DNA from 3 places in the Bacillus mexicanus genome. Region 2 is predicted to be linked to each of the others. Evidence: riboswitches for the same ligand, from Rfam matches in the RefSeq annotation. Region 2 holds a riboswitch; each other region holds the start of a gene.

Evidence for each region. A riboswitch is a leader RNA that binds a small molecule or an ion and turns the genes downstream of it on or off. The one in region 2 is predicted to bind S-adenosylmethionine.
Region 1: it holds a riboswitch for S-adenosylmethionine, as region 2 does, so the genes downstream of both, metE (5-methyltetrahydropteroyltriglutamate--homocysteine S-methyltransferase) here and metK (methionine adenosyltransferase) in region 2, are expected to answer to the same signal.
Region 3: it holds a riboswitch for S-adenosylmethionine, as region 2 does, so the genes downstream of both, mtnW (2,3-diketo-5-methylthiopentyl-1-phosphate enolase) here and metK (methionine adenosyltransferase) in region 2, are expected to answer to the same signal.

The regions. Positions count from the first base shown of each region.
Region 1 is NZ_JBCEYV010000001.1:1,344,224-1,348,377, forward strand. Features, by position in the region: gene rsbRB (RsbT co-antagonist RsbRB) at 271-1,104, opposite strand; gene AAGG74_RS07120 (S8 family peptidase) at 1,323-2,282, shown strand; SAM riboswitch class I at 2,413-2,568, shown strand; gene metE (5-methyltetrahydropteroyltriglutamate--homocysteine S-methyltransferase) at 2,696-4,154, shown strand, end outside.
Region 2 is NZ_JBCEYV010000001.1:22,882-27,035, reverse strand. Features, by position in the region: gene asnB (asparagine synthase (glutamine-hydrolyzing)) at 1-532, opposite strand, end outside; gene metK (methionine adenosyltransferase) at 679-1,881, opposite strand; SAM riboswitch class I at 2,049-2,187, opposite strand; gene pckA (phosphoenolpyruvate carboxykinase (ATP)) at 2,386-3,969, shown strand; gene AAGG74_RS00240 (DUF2584 domain-containing protein) at 4,008-4,154, opposite strand, start outside.
Region 3 is NZ_JBCEYV010000001.1:1,313,059-1,317,212, reverse strand. Features, by position in the region: gene AAGG74_RS06970 (carbon-nitrogen family hydrolase) at 1-349, opposite strand, end outside; gene AAGG74_RS06965 (pyridoxal phosphate-dependent aminotransferase) at 444-1,640, shown strand; SAM riboswitch class I at 1,679-1,780, shown strand; gene mtnW (2,3-diketo-5-methylthiopentyl-1-phosphate enolase) at 1,866-3,083, shown strand; gene mtnX (2-hydroxy-3-keto-5-methylthiopentenyl-1-phosphate phosphatase) at 3,080-3,784, shown strand; gene AAGG74_RS06950 (methylthioribulose 1-phosphate dehydratase) at 3,742-4,154, shown strand, end outside.

The DNA.
Region 1 (4,154 bases), 1.3 Mb from region 2:
TCTTATCATGAAAATCCCCTGCTTAATGATACGTCCAACCTTTGCGGAGATCATATTCTGCCTCGGTTCTCTTGTTGCAGATGGATTTCAATTTCGCAGACGGAACACCGCCGTCTTCCTCAAGCTCGCTTTCTGTTAGGTTGATTCATTTGTTTTACGGATCATTGATAAGCCGAAACACTCGGAACGCTGCCTCGCTCACTTGTTATTCGCAGAATCTTTTCTGTTTCGCAGCATAAAAACTCCGCTATCGGCGATAGCGGAGTTTTCTTATTGATGATAGTTTAATGCCTGAGCAAGATTGGTTTTAATTGTAATATTAGAAAAATCGATTCCCAGCTGTACAGCGGTTTGCGCAATTTCAGGTCTGATTCCTGACAGGGTTGATTTAACACCGATCAAATTCAGGGCCTCGATCAATTTAAAGATTTGGTGCGCGACCATCGTATCAACTATCACAACACCTGACAGATCGATTAACAGATTCTCCACACGTCTTTTTGCACAAGATTGAAGCGTGTTTTCCAAAATAAACTTCGCCCGTTCGGTATCAATGTCACCGACAAGCGGAAGCAAAGCTGTTGACTTGCTCAGGGTAATAACAGGTGAGCTTAATTCCAATATCATTTCTCTCTGAGCGTTTAATTGCTGTTTGGCATTTGTTTCAGCGTGATCAACGAAAGTATAAATGGTGAAATCAAAGACTTTGACAATCAAATCAGCCCATTTTTGTTTCTCTCCCGATTCAAACGCCGATTCGTTTTCTTCTGCAAACTTCTCAAAATACTTCGTATATAATCTCCGATTTCTCATAAACTCCCGAATGACATACTGAACCGGAGTATTAAGATGCTTTTGATCGTCCGTCAGCTCAATGACCCACTCTTGAAATTCTTCGAGAAATTGTTTTTCCGGTAAAACATACATGTAGTTCAAATGTCGGTAAAATTCTCTATCCTGCTCTTTCAATTCTTCCGTTACTGACGCATTATGTAAGGCGTAAAGCGAATTCGGATCGCTTTCCTCCATTGTATCAATCCATTCCTCGGCCATTTGTTCCACATGCTCTGAAAAAAATGCATATAATTTTTCATTCAGTTTCATCACAATGCTCCTTTCCCTAACATTATTATAACTTGACCGACGGCTGAATCCCAGTCATACATATTAAAGCTGTTTTTTTGAAAATAATTGATTATTTCGACGGGATCCTATTTTTTCAAAATGATTCAAATGACTCTGTCTGAACGATTGTTTTTTTCATATAATAGGAGGTAACACCCTTGTATCCACTTGAAAGCATAAAAAAGGAGGGCTTTTTTATGAATGGTGAAATCCGCTTGATCCCGTATGTGACCAATGAGCAGATCATGGATGTAAACGAGCTTCCTGAGGGCATTAAAGTGATTAAGGCGCCAGAAATGTGGGCAAAAGGGGTAAAAGGAAAAAATGTAAAAATCGCTATATTGGACACTGGATGCGACGCAAGCCATCCTGATTTAAAAACCCAAATCATCGGCGGAAAGAATTTTACGGATGACGACGGCGGCAAGGAAGATGCAATTACCGACTACAACGGACACGGCACACACGTCGCCGGAACTGTTGCAGCCAATGATTCAAACGGCGGGATTTCTGGAGTTGCCCCTGAGGCAAGCCTGTTGATTGTGAAGGTTCTCGGTGGTGAAAACGGCAGCGGACAGTACGAATGGATTATTAACGGCATTAACTATGCTGTAGAACAGAAAGTCGATATTATCTCAATGTCTCTTGGCGGACCAACCGATGTACCTGAGCTGAAAGAAGCGGTGAAAAATGCCGTTAAAAGCGGAGTGCTCATCGTTTGCGCAGCGGGGAATGAAGGTGACGGCGACGAACGCACAGAAGAGCTTTCCTACCCTGCGGCATATAATGAAGTCATTGCAGTTGGATCTGTTTCCGTAGCGCGTAAATTATCAGAATTTTCAAACGCTAATAAGGAAATTGATCTTGTCGCTCCGGGTGAACAAATATTATCTACCCTCCCTAACAAAAAGTACGGTAAGCTTACCGGCACATCAATGGCTGCCCCCCATGTCAGCGGAGCGCTCGCTTTAATCAAAAGCTTTGAGGAAGAAGCATTTCAACGAAAGCTATCTGAATCTGAGGTTTATGCACAGCTGATCCGCAGAACATTTCCGCTTGATATTGCTAAAACGCTGGCAGGCAATGGATTCCTGTATTTAACTGTTCTAGATGAGCTTGCAGAACAGGCAGAGCAATCACATTTGCTGACCCTATAAAATTATTTTTCTTATATAATATAATGAAAATACTGTAAAATATTTTTTCGATTCTATGTTGACAGTGAATTTGGATTCCTGTTAAGATTACCAACAAATGATTTAACTTTTAAAAAATTCATAACATTTTCTCTTATCGAGAGTTGGGCGAGGGATTGGCCTTTTGACCCCAACAGCAACCGACCGTAATTCCATTGTGAAATGGGGCGCACTGCTTTTCGCGCCGAGACTGATGTCTCATAAGGCACGGTGCTAATTCCATCAGATTGTGTCTGAGAGATGAGAGAGGCAGTGTTTTACGTAGAAAAGCCTCTTTCTCTCATGGGAAAGAGGCTTTTTGTTGTGAGAAAACCTCTTAGCAGCCTGTATCCGCGGGTTAACGAGAGTGTTTTACATATAAAGGAGGAGAAACAATGACAACCATCAAAACATCGAATGTAGGGTTTCCAAGAATCGGACTGAACAGAGAATGGAAAAAAGCGCTTGAAGCGTATTGGAAAGGCAGCAATGATAAAGATACGTTTTTAAAGCAAATCGACGACCTGTTTTTATCTGCCGTAAAAACACAAATTGACCAGCAGATTGATGTTGTGCCTGTTTCTGATTTCACACAGTATGATCATGTACTCGACACAGCAGTCAGCTTCAACTGGATACCGAAACGATTCAGACATTTGACTGACGCTACCGATACATACTTCGCTATTGCCCGCGGAATAAAAGATGCCGTGTCCAGTGAAATGACAAAATGGTTTAATACAAACTACCATTACATCGTTCCTGAATATGACGAAAGCATTGAGTTCCGGCTGACACGAAACAAACAGCTCACAGATTACCGCAGGATCAAACAGGAATACGGTATTGAGACAAAACCGGTGATTGTCGGCCCTTATACGTTTGTCACGCTTGCCAAAGGCTATAAACCATCTGAAGCAAAAGCAATCCAAAAACGCCTTGTCCCGTTATATGCACAGCTGTTAAAAGAGCTTGAGGAAGAAGGCGTTAAATGGGTTCAAATTGATGAGCCGGCGCTTGTTACAGCTTCTAGCGAGGATGTCCGTAGCGCAAAAGAATTATTTGAAAGCATAACAAGCGAGCTTTCCTCCTTGAATGTGCTTTTGCAAACGTATTTTGATTCTGTTGATGCTTATGAAGAGCTGATCTCTTACCCGGTACAGGGAATTGGCCTTGATTTCGTCCACGATAAAGGCAGAAATCTGGAACAGCTCAAAACACACGGTTTTCCGACAGACAAAGTGCTGGCAGCCGGCGTGATTGACGGACGCAACATTTGGAAAGCGGATCTTGATGAACGTCTCGATGCCATTCTCCATATACTCAGCATTGCTAAAGTGGATGAACTGTGGATTCAGCCTTCCAGCAGCCTGCTGCATGTGCCTGTAGCGAAACACCCTGACGAGCATTTGGAGAAGGATTTACTGAATGGATTATCCTACGCAAAAGAAAAGCTAGCCGAGCTGACAGCTTTGAAAGAAGGTTTAGTATCAGGAAAAGCGGCGATCAGTGAGCAAATTCAGCAGGCGCAAGCTGATATTCAAGCACTCAAACAGTTTGCAACAGGCGCAAATTCCGAACAAAAGAAAGAGCTCGAGCAATTAACCGCTAATGACTTTAAGCGCCCGATTCCGTTTGAAGAACGTTTAGCCCTGCAAAATGAATCGCTCGGCCTTCCGCTTTTGCCGACGACAACGATCGGAAGCTTCCCGCAGTCTGCTGAAGTGCGGAGCGCGCGCCAAAAATGGCGGAAAAATGAGTGGTCTGATGAACAGTATCAAAACTTTATCAATGCCGAAACAAAACGATGGATTGACATTCAGGAAGAATTAGGGCTTGATGTCCTTGTTCACG
Region 2 (4,154 bases):
TATCTATTTCAATATCATTCTGGGCAACCATTAAACTTTTTCTCTCTGAGGCAAAATACACCTGATCATTGATCGTTGTGTAGTACAATGGTTTAATGCCGAATGGATCTCTTGCTCCATAAAGAACATGATCGTTTTTATTCCAAATGAGAAAAGCAAACATACCGCGCAGTTTGGACGCAGCTTCTTCTTTATAGTGACGGTAAGTCGCAAGAAGAACCTCTGTGTCCGAATCTGTGTTGAATGTATACCCCTTAGCTTCAAGTTCTTCTCTCAGTTCAATATAGTTGTAGATTTCTCCGTTAAAGATAATCCAATATGTTTCATCTTCATATGATAAAGGCTGTCCGCCATTTTCTACGTCAATAATGCTGAGCCGTCTGAATCCAAATCCAACGTGCTCATCATGGAAATATCCATCACTGTCAGGACCGCGGTGAACGATCATTTGGTTCATTTGTTTGATTAGTTCTTCTTGATCAGCGGTTTGAGCTAACGGATGCTTGTTAAAAACCCCGACAAATCCACACATAGTATTGCCTCCATAATTAAAATTGTCATCATTGAACCCCTATTTATAGACGCTGTGAATAATATTTGGTTTCACAGTATGTAAAAAAATAAACATGAATACAACGATAAAAAAGGAAAGCCGCTTACCAGTAAGCGGCTATAAAATTATTCTCCTAACGCTTCTTTACGCAGCTGCTCCGCCTTGTCTGTACGTTCCCACGGAAGATCAACATCGTGGCGTCCAAAGTGGCCGTATGCAGCAGTTTGTTTGTAGATCGGACGGCGTAAATCAAGCATTTTGATAATGCCGGCAGGTCGTAAATCAAAGTTATTGCGAACAACTTCAATCAGTTTTTCCTCAGAAGCTTTTCCGGAACCGAAAGTGTTGATTGAGATTGACACGGGCTGAGCAACACCGATCGCGTAAGCAAGCTGCACTTCGCAAGAATCTGCCAGCTCAGCCGCAACGATGTTTTTTGCAACATATCTTGCTGCATATGCAGCAGAACGGTCTACCTTCGTCGCATCCTTACCTGAGAACGCGCCGCCGCCGTGGCGTGCATAGCCGCCATACGTATCAACGATGATTTTGCGTCCTGTAAGTCCAGCATCCCCTTGAGGCCCTCCGATAACGAAACGTCCTGTAGGGTTGATGAAATATTTTGTTTCCTCATCAATCAGCTCTTCAGGAACAACCGGGTTGATCACATGTTCTTTAATGTTACGCTGGATTTGCTCAAGCGTAATTTCAGGGTGATGCTGAGTTGAAATGACAATCGCGTCAATGCGAACAGGTTTGTTCTGTTCATCGTACTCAACTGTTACCTGTGTTTTGCCGTCAGGGCGAAGGTACGGAAGAATATCTTCTTTACGGACTTCACTGAGGCGGCGGGCCAATTTATGAGCAAGTGAAATTGGAAGAGGCATTAGCTCTTTCGTTTCGTTGCACGCATAACCGAACATTAAACCTTGGTCACCCGCACCGATCGCTTCAATTTCTTCGTCGCTCATTGTGCCTTCACGGGCTTCAAGCGCTTGGTCTACACCCATCGCAATATCAGCAGATTGCTCGTCAATTGATGTTAAAACTGCACAAGTTTCCGCATCAAATCCGTATTTCGCACGTGTGTATCCGATCTCTTTAATGGTTTGGCGAACGGTTTTCGGAATGTCAACATACGTAGATGTTGTGATCTCTCCGCTGACAAGAACTAAGCCAGTTGTCACAGATGTTTCACAAGCAACACGCGCGTTAGGGTCTTTCTTTAAAATTTCATCTAAAATGCTGTCAGAAATCTGGTCACAGATTTTATCCGGATGCCCCTCCGTAACAGATTCTGATGTAAATAAACGACGATTTTTACTCATGATTTGCTTCCTCCTGCACAAGGCCTCCCGAAAGACCTTGTATATATGATACGGAACTCGCTCCCTCTTATACAATGAAACGTTATATTAGAGAATGTAAATTGGCATATTTATGAAATAAAAAAACCTTTTCCATCGAGGAAAGGGTTTGGTCTTTGTGCCTTTCACTCTTATCGCTCAAGGAATCATACAACCTTGCAACAGGTTAGCACCTTGGTTGTCTCACACAATTGAACATAATAAATAACAGAGAAACCGGTTGCTGGGCTTCATAGGGCCTGTCCCTCCGCCAGCTCGGGATAAGAGTATCCGCTCAATGAAATATCTTATCGTAAAAAGGTTTGCAATGTCAATATGATTCAAAAGAAATAGGCGCCTATATCAAGGGAAAAGATTGGAATATGCATACACAAAAAACGATAAATAGTATAGACTATTTAAAAATATATGTTATACTAATTCACAATTAGCAAAACACAAAAAAACGATAAAGGAAGGTTTCATATGAACTCAGTTGATTTGACCGCTGATTTACAAGCATTATTAACAAGTCCAAATGTGTGTCATAATTTATCAGCAGCACAGCTTACAGAAAAAGTATTATCCCGCAACGAAGGCATTTTAACTTCTACGGGTGCTGTCCGGGCGACAACAGGGGCTTATACGGGACGTTCACCTAAAGACAAATTTATCGTGGCGGAAGAAAGCACGAAACATAAGGTCGATTGGGGTCCGGTGAATCAGCCGATTTCAGAAGAAGCATTTGAGCGGCTGTACGCGAAAGTCGTCAGCTATCTGAAGCAGCGAGATGAGCTGTTCGTTTTCGAAGGATTTGCCGGAGCAGACGAAAAATACAGGCTGCCGATCACCGTCGTAAATGAGTTCGCATGGCACAATTTATTCGCCAGACAGCTGTTTATCCGCCCGGAAGGCAATGATAAGAAAACAGTTGAACAGCCGTTTACGATTCTTTCTGCACCACATTTCAAAGCAGATTCAAAAACAGACGGCACACATTCCGAAACGTTTATTATTGTCTCTTTCGAAAAGCGCACGATCTTAATCGGCGGAACAGAGTATGCTGGGGAAATGAAAAAATCGATTTTCTCCATTATGAATTTCCTGCTCCCTGAAAGAAATATTCTATCCATGCACTGCTCCGCCAATGTCGGTGAGACAGGTGATGTCGCCCTTTTCTTCGGATTGTCTGGCACAGGTAAAACCACCCTTTCAGCCGATGCTGATCGCAAGCTGATCGGCGACGATGAACACGGCTGGTCTGACACAGGCGTCTTTAATATTGAAGGCGGGTGCTACGCTAAATGTATTCATTTAAGCAAGGAAAAAGAGCCTCAGATTTTTAATGCGATCCGCTTTGGGTCTGTTCTCGAGAATGTTGTTGTGGATGAAGGTACGCGGGAAGCCAATTATGATGATTCCTTCTATACTGAAAACACGCGGGCGGCTTATCCGATTCATATGATTGACAACATTGTAACTCCGAGCATGGCAGGCCACCCGTCAGCGATTGTATTTTTGACGGCTGATGCATTCGGAGTGCTGCCGCCGATCAGCAAGCTGACGAAAGAACAGGCGATGTACCATTTCTTGAGCGGCTATACGAGCAAGCTAGCTGGAACCGAACGCGGTGTGACGTCTCCTGAGACGACGTTTTCCACATGCTTCGGCTCACCGTTTTTACCGCTTCCTGCTCACGTCTACGCTGAAATGCTCGGCCAAAAGATCGATGAACACGGCGCAGACGTTTTCTTGGTCAATACCGGCTGGACCGGCGGCGGCTACGGCACAGGCGAACGCATGAAGCTTTCTTACACGAGAGCGATGGTCAAAGCAGCGATTGAAGGCAAATTAGAGGATGCTGAAATGATGACTGACGATATTTTCGGCCTGCACATTCCGCTTCACGTTCCTGGCGTTCCTGATCATATCCTTCAGCCGGAAAACACGTGGAAGAACAAGGAAGAATATAGAGAAAAGGCAGCTTACCTCGCAGAAGAATTCAAAGAGAATTTTAAAAAGTTCGCACATACAGATGCTATAGCACAGGCAGGCGGCCCTCTCGTTTAACAAACAAAAGCCAAGAGCAATAACGCTCTTGGCTTGTTTTAATTAACAGAATGCAGTGAAGTCAGCTTGTACGTAATGAGGGTTCGGCCGTCTTCCCATTGAAGCTTCTGCACTTCAGCTGTGCCTGACTTTTCGCCGAACTTTGTTTTCCGCACATCCATCGGAATCTCCATGGGATACACACG
Region 3 (4,154 bases), 1.3 Mb from region 2:
GCTGAAAAAGATGGGCTTTTCTATACTCTTTAATGATTTGTCCTTCCTGATCCGCGATGTACATTGTATTATAAACATCAGAATGATCTCTGACAGCCACCGAGCCGGCGACAATATGAACGCCGTATTTTTTTGCTGTTTTCTTGAGCCAGCTCTGAGCAGAACGGCCGTCTTCATCAGCGAGCTCATCAAGGTTGGCCAAATCATATCCGGTCGTCCATAATTCTGGAAGAACAACAACATCAGCATGTTTGCTTTCTTTTTCAATAAAAAAATCAGCCTTTTTTATATTTTCAGAAGGTTTTCCGTATGAAATATCAAATTGAAGACAAGATACCGTCCATTTCATCTTTTTACCACCCCAAATTTTTCTTTACTTTTTTATTTTAACCATATATGATGATGGACTATCATTTCAAGATTTTTTTAGAAGGTGAGAATAGATGAATTTTGAACAGTCTCATGTATTGAAGGAATTGCCTAAGCAATTCTTTGCTTCTCTAGTGCAGAAAGTGAATCGAAAGCTCGCAGAAGGACACGATGTCATCAATCTCGGACAGGGAAATCCGGATCAGCCGACTCCGAAACATATCGTCGAAGAAATGAAACGGGCTGTTGCTGATCCTGAAAATCATAAATACTCAACTTTTCGCGGCTCACATAGTCTAAAATCAGCCGCCGCAGCATTTTATAAAAGAGAATATGGCATTGATCTTGACCCGGAAACTGAAATCGCTGTATTATTCGGCGGAAAAGCTGGTTTGGTTGAGCTCCCGCAATGTTTGTTAAACCCCGGTGATACGATTTTAGTTCCTGATCCGGGCTATCCTGATTACTGGTCAGGTGTCATGCTTGCAAAAGCGAAAATGGAAATGATGCCGCTCGTAAAAGAGAGGGCGTTTCTCCCTGATTACAGCAGCATCTCTGCTGAAGTGAGGGAACAGGCGAAATTAATGTATTTAAATTATCCGAACAATCCGACCGGGGCTGTTGCTACTTCTGCATTTTTTGAAGAAACCGTGAATTTTGCGAAAGAAAATGAAATCTGTGTCGTACACGATTTTGCTTACGGCGCTGTAGGGTTTGACGGGAACAAGCCGTTAAGCTTTTTGCAGACTGAAGGGGCAAAGGATATCGGCATTGAAATTTACACGCTGTCAAAAACGTATAATATGGCAGGATGGCGGGTCGGCTTTGCCGTCGGAAACGCTTCGGTCATTGAAGCGATCAATCTTTATCAAGACCATATGTTTGTCAGTCTTTTCAAAGCGACCCAGGAGGCAGCTGCAGCGGCGCTGCTAGCTGAACAAACATGTGTGGCGGAGCAAAATGCCCGCTATGAGAGCAGGAGAGACGCTTGGATCACAGCATGCCGGGACATCGGCTGGGAGGTGACAGCTCCGGCAGGTTCATTTTTTGCATGGCTGCCTGTACCTAAAGGCTATACGTCTGAGCAGTTCTCAGACCTTTTGCTGGAAAAAGCGAATGTGGCGGTCGCCGCTGGAAACGGCTTCGGTGAATATGGCGAGGGCTATATTAGAGTCGGACTGCTGACAAGCGAAGAAAGACTTAAGGAAGCCGCTGATCGAATTGGGAAACTGAATTTGTTTACCCGAAAAAGCATTGACAAGATTCTGTAACGGTGGGATAATTCAAAATAATTTATAAAATCTATATTTTCTTATCAAGAGCAGGCAGAGGGACGAGCCCGATGAAGCCCGGCAACCGACTTTGTAAAGCACGGTGCTAATTCTTGCAGCTGGCGGCTGAGAGATAAGATTCGGACGAGAAACGAAACCTCTTTAGACGCGGATGGCTGTTTGAAGAGGTTTTTTTATATGGATGAAAATGAAAGGAGCTCTGGCATGAGTGAGTTATTGGCAACATATCTCCTGACAGAACCGGGAGCTGAAATAGAGAAAAAAGCAGAACAAATCGCGACAGGATTGACAGTAGGCTCATGGACAGATCTGCCTCTGGTGAAACAAGAGCAAATACAAAAGCATAAGGGGCGTGTGCTGAAGGTCGAGGAAAGAGAAGGAACTCCTGCATCAGGTAAACAAGCGGTCATCACAATTGCCTATCCTGAGATCAATTTCTCACAGGACATCCCGGCTCTGCTGACAACAGTGTTTGGCAAGCTGTCGCTGGACGGAAAAATCAAATTACTTGATCTGCATTTTTCAGAAGCATTTAAGCGCACGCTGCCGGGGCCAAAGTTTGGCGTATACGGCATCCGAAAGCTGCTGGGAGAGTTTGAGAGGCCGCTGTTAATGAGCATTTTTAAAGGGGTTATCGGCAGAGATCTGAGTGACATTAAAGAACAGCTCAGACAGCAGGCGCTTGGCGGAGTTGACTTGATTAAGGACGATGAAATTTTCTTTGAAACAGGTTTGGCGCCTTTTGAAACAAGAATTACTGAGGGAAAGCAAATATTGAAAGAAACATATGAACAAACCGGACATAAAACACTGTACGCGGTGAATTTGACGGGCCGCACGGCTGATCTGAAAGACAAAGCGAGACGCGCCGCCGAATTAGGGGCGGATGCGCTTTTGTTTAATGTCTTCGCTTACGGCTTGGATGTCATGCAAAGCCTTGCGGAAGATCCTGAAATCCAGATTCCGATTATGGCACATCCAGCGGTTAGCGGGGCATTTACGTCATCTCCTTTTTACGGCTTTTCTCACGCCCTTTTGCTCGGAAAATTAAACAGGTATTGCGGTGCCGATTTTAGTCTCTTTCCGTCTCCATATGGTTCTGTTGCGCTTCCAAGAGAGGATGCGCTGGCGATTCACGAGGAATGTGTAAGAGAGGATGACTTTAATCAAACATTTGCCGTTCCGTCAGCAGGCATTCATCCCGGCATGGTGCCGCTTTTGATGCGGGATTTCGGCATAGATCATATTATTAACGCCGGAGGAGGCGTACATGGACATCCGAACGGCGCCCAAGGCGGGGGCAAAGCGTTCAGAGCCATAATTGATGCGGTTTTAGATGCACAGCTGATTGATGAAAAAGCCGAGCAATGCAAAGATCTAAAGCTCGCGCTAGATAAATGGGGGAAGGTTGAAGCTGTATGACTCAAAAGCCTTTAATTATTTGTGATTTTGACGGAACCATCACAATGAACGACAACATTATAAGCATCATGAAAACATTCGCTCCGCCAGAGTGGACGGCGTTAAAAGACGGCGTGCTTTCCAAAACACTGTCGATCAAGGAAGGTGTCGGTCGGATGTTCGGCCTTCTGCCAAGCCATTTAAAAGAAGAGATTACAAGATTTGTATTAGAAGACGCGAAAATCAGAGAAGGATTTCAGGAATTTGTTGCATTTATCAATGAGAACAAGCTGCCGTTTTATGTCGTAAGCGGAGGAATGGACTTTTTTGTATATCCATTGCTTGAAGGCATTGTGGAGAAAGACCATATTTATTGCAACCATGCGTCATTTGATAATGACTATATTCATATTGACTGGCCTCATTCCTGCGACGGAACATGCAGCAATCAATGCGGGTGCTGTAAGCCGACTGTGATACGTGAACTTTCTGAACCGAATCAATATATCATCATGATCGGTGATTCGGTTACAGATGTGGAGGCGGCAAAGCTGTCTGACCTTTGCTTTGCAAGGGATTATTTATTAAACGAATGCCGAGAACATCATTTGAATCATCTTCCGTATCAAGACTTTTATGAGATAAGAAAAAGTATTGAGAATGTAAAGGAGGTACAGGAATGGCTGCAAAACAAGAGCGTTGGAAAGAACTTGCTGAAGTAAAGCGGGAATTAGCAGAAAGAGATTGGTTTCCGGCGACGAGCGGCAATCTGTCTATTAAAGTTTCTGATGAGCCTTTCACATTTCTCGTAACCGCAAGCGGAAAAGATAAACGAAAAGAAACAGCTGATGATTTTCTGCTGGTGAATCAAAACGGAGAGCCCGCAGAAAGAGGGCATTCACTGAAGCCTTCAGCAGAAACGCTTTTGCACATACATTTGTACAATAAAACCAATGCCGGCTGCTGCCTGCATGTTCACACAGTAAACAATAATGTGATATCAGAGCTATACGGAGAACAAAAGAAAATTACATTCAAAGGCCAGGAAATCATAAAAGCGCTCGGCCTGTGGGAAGAGAATGCGGAAGTGTC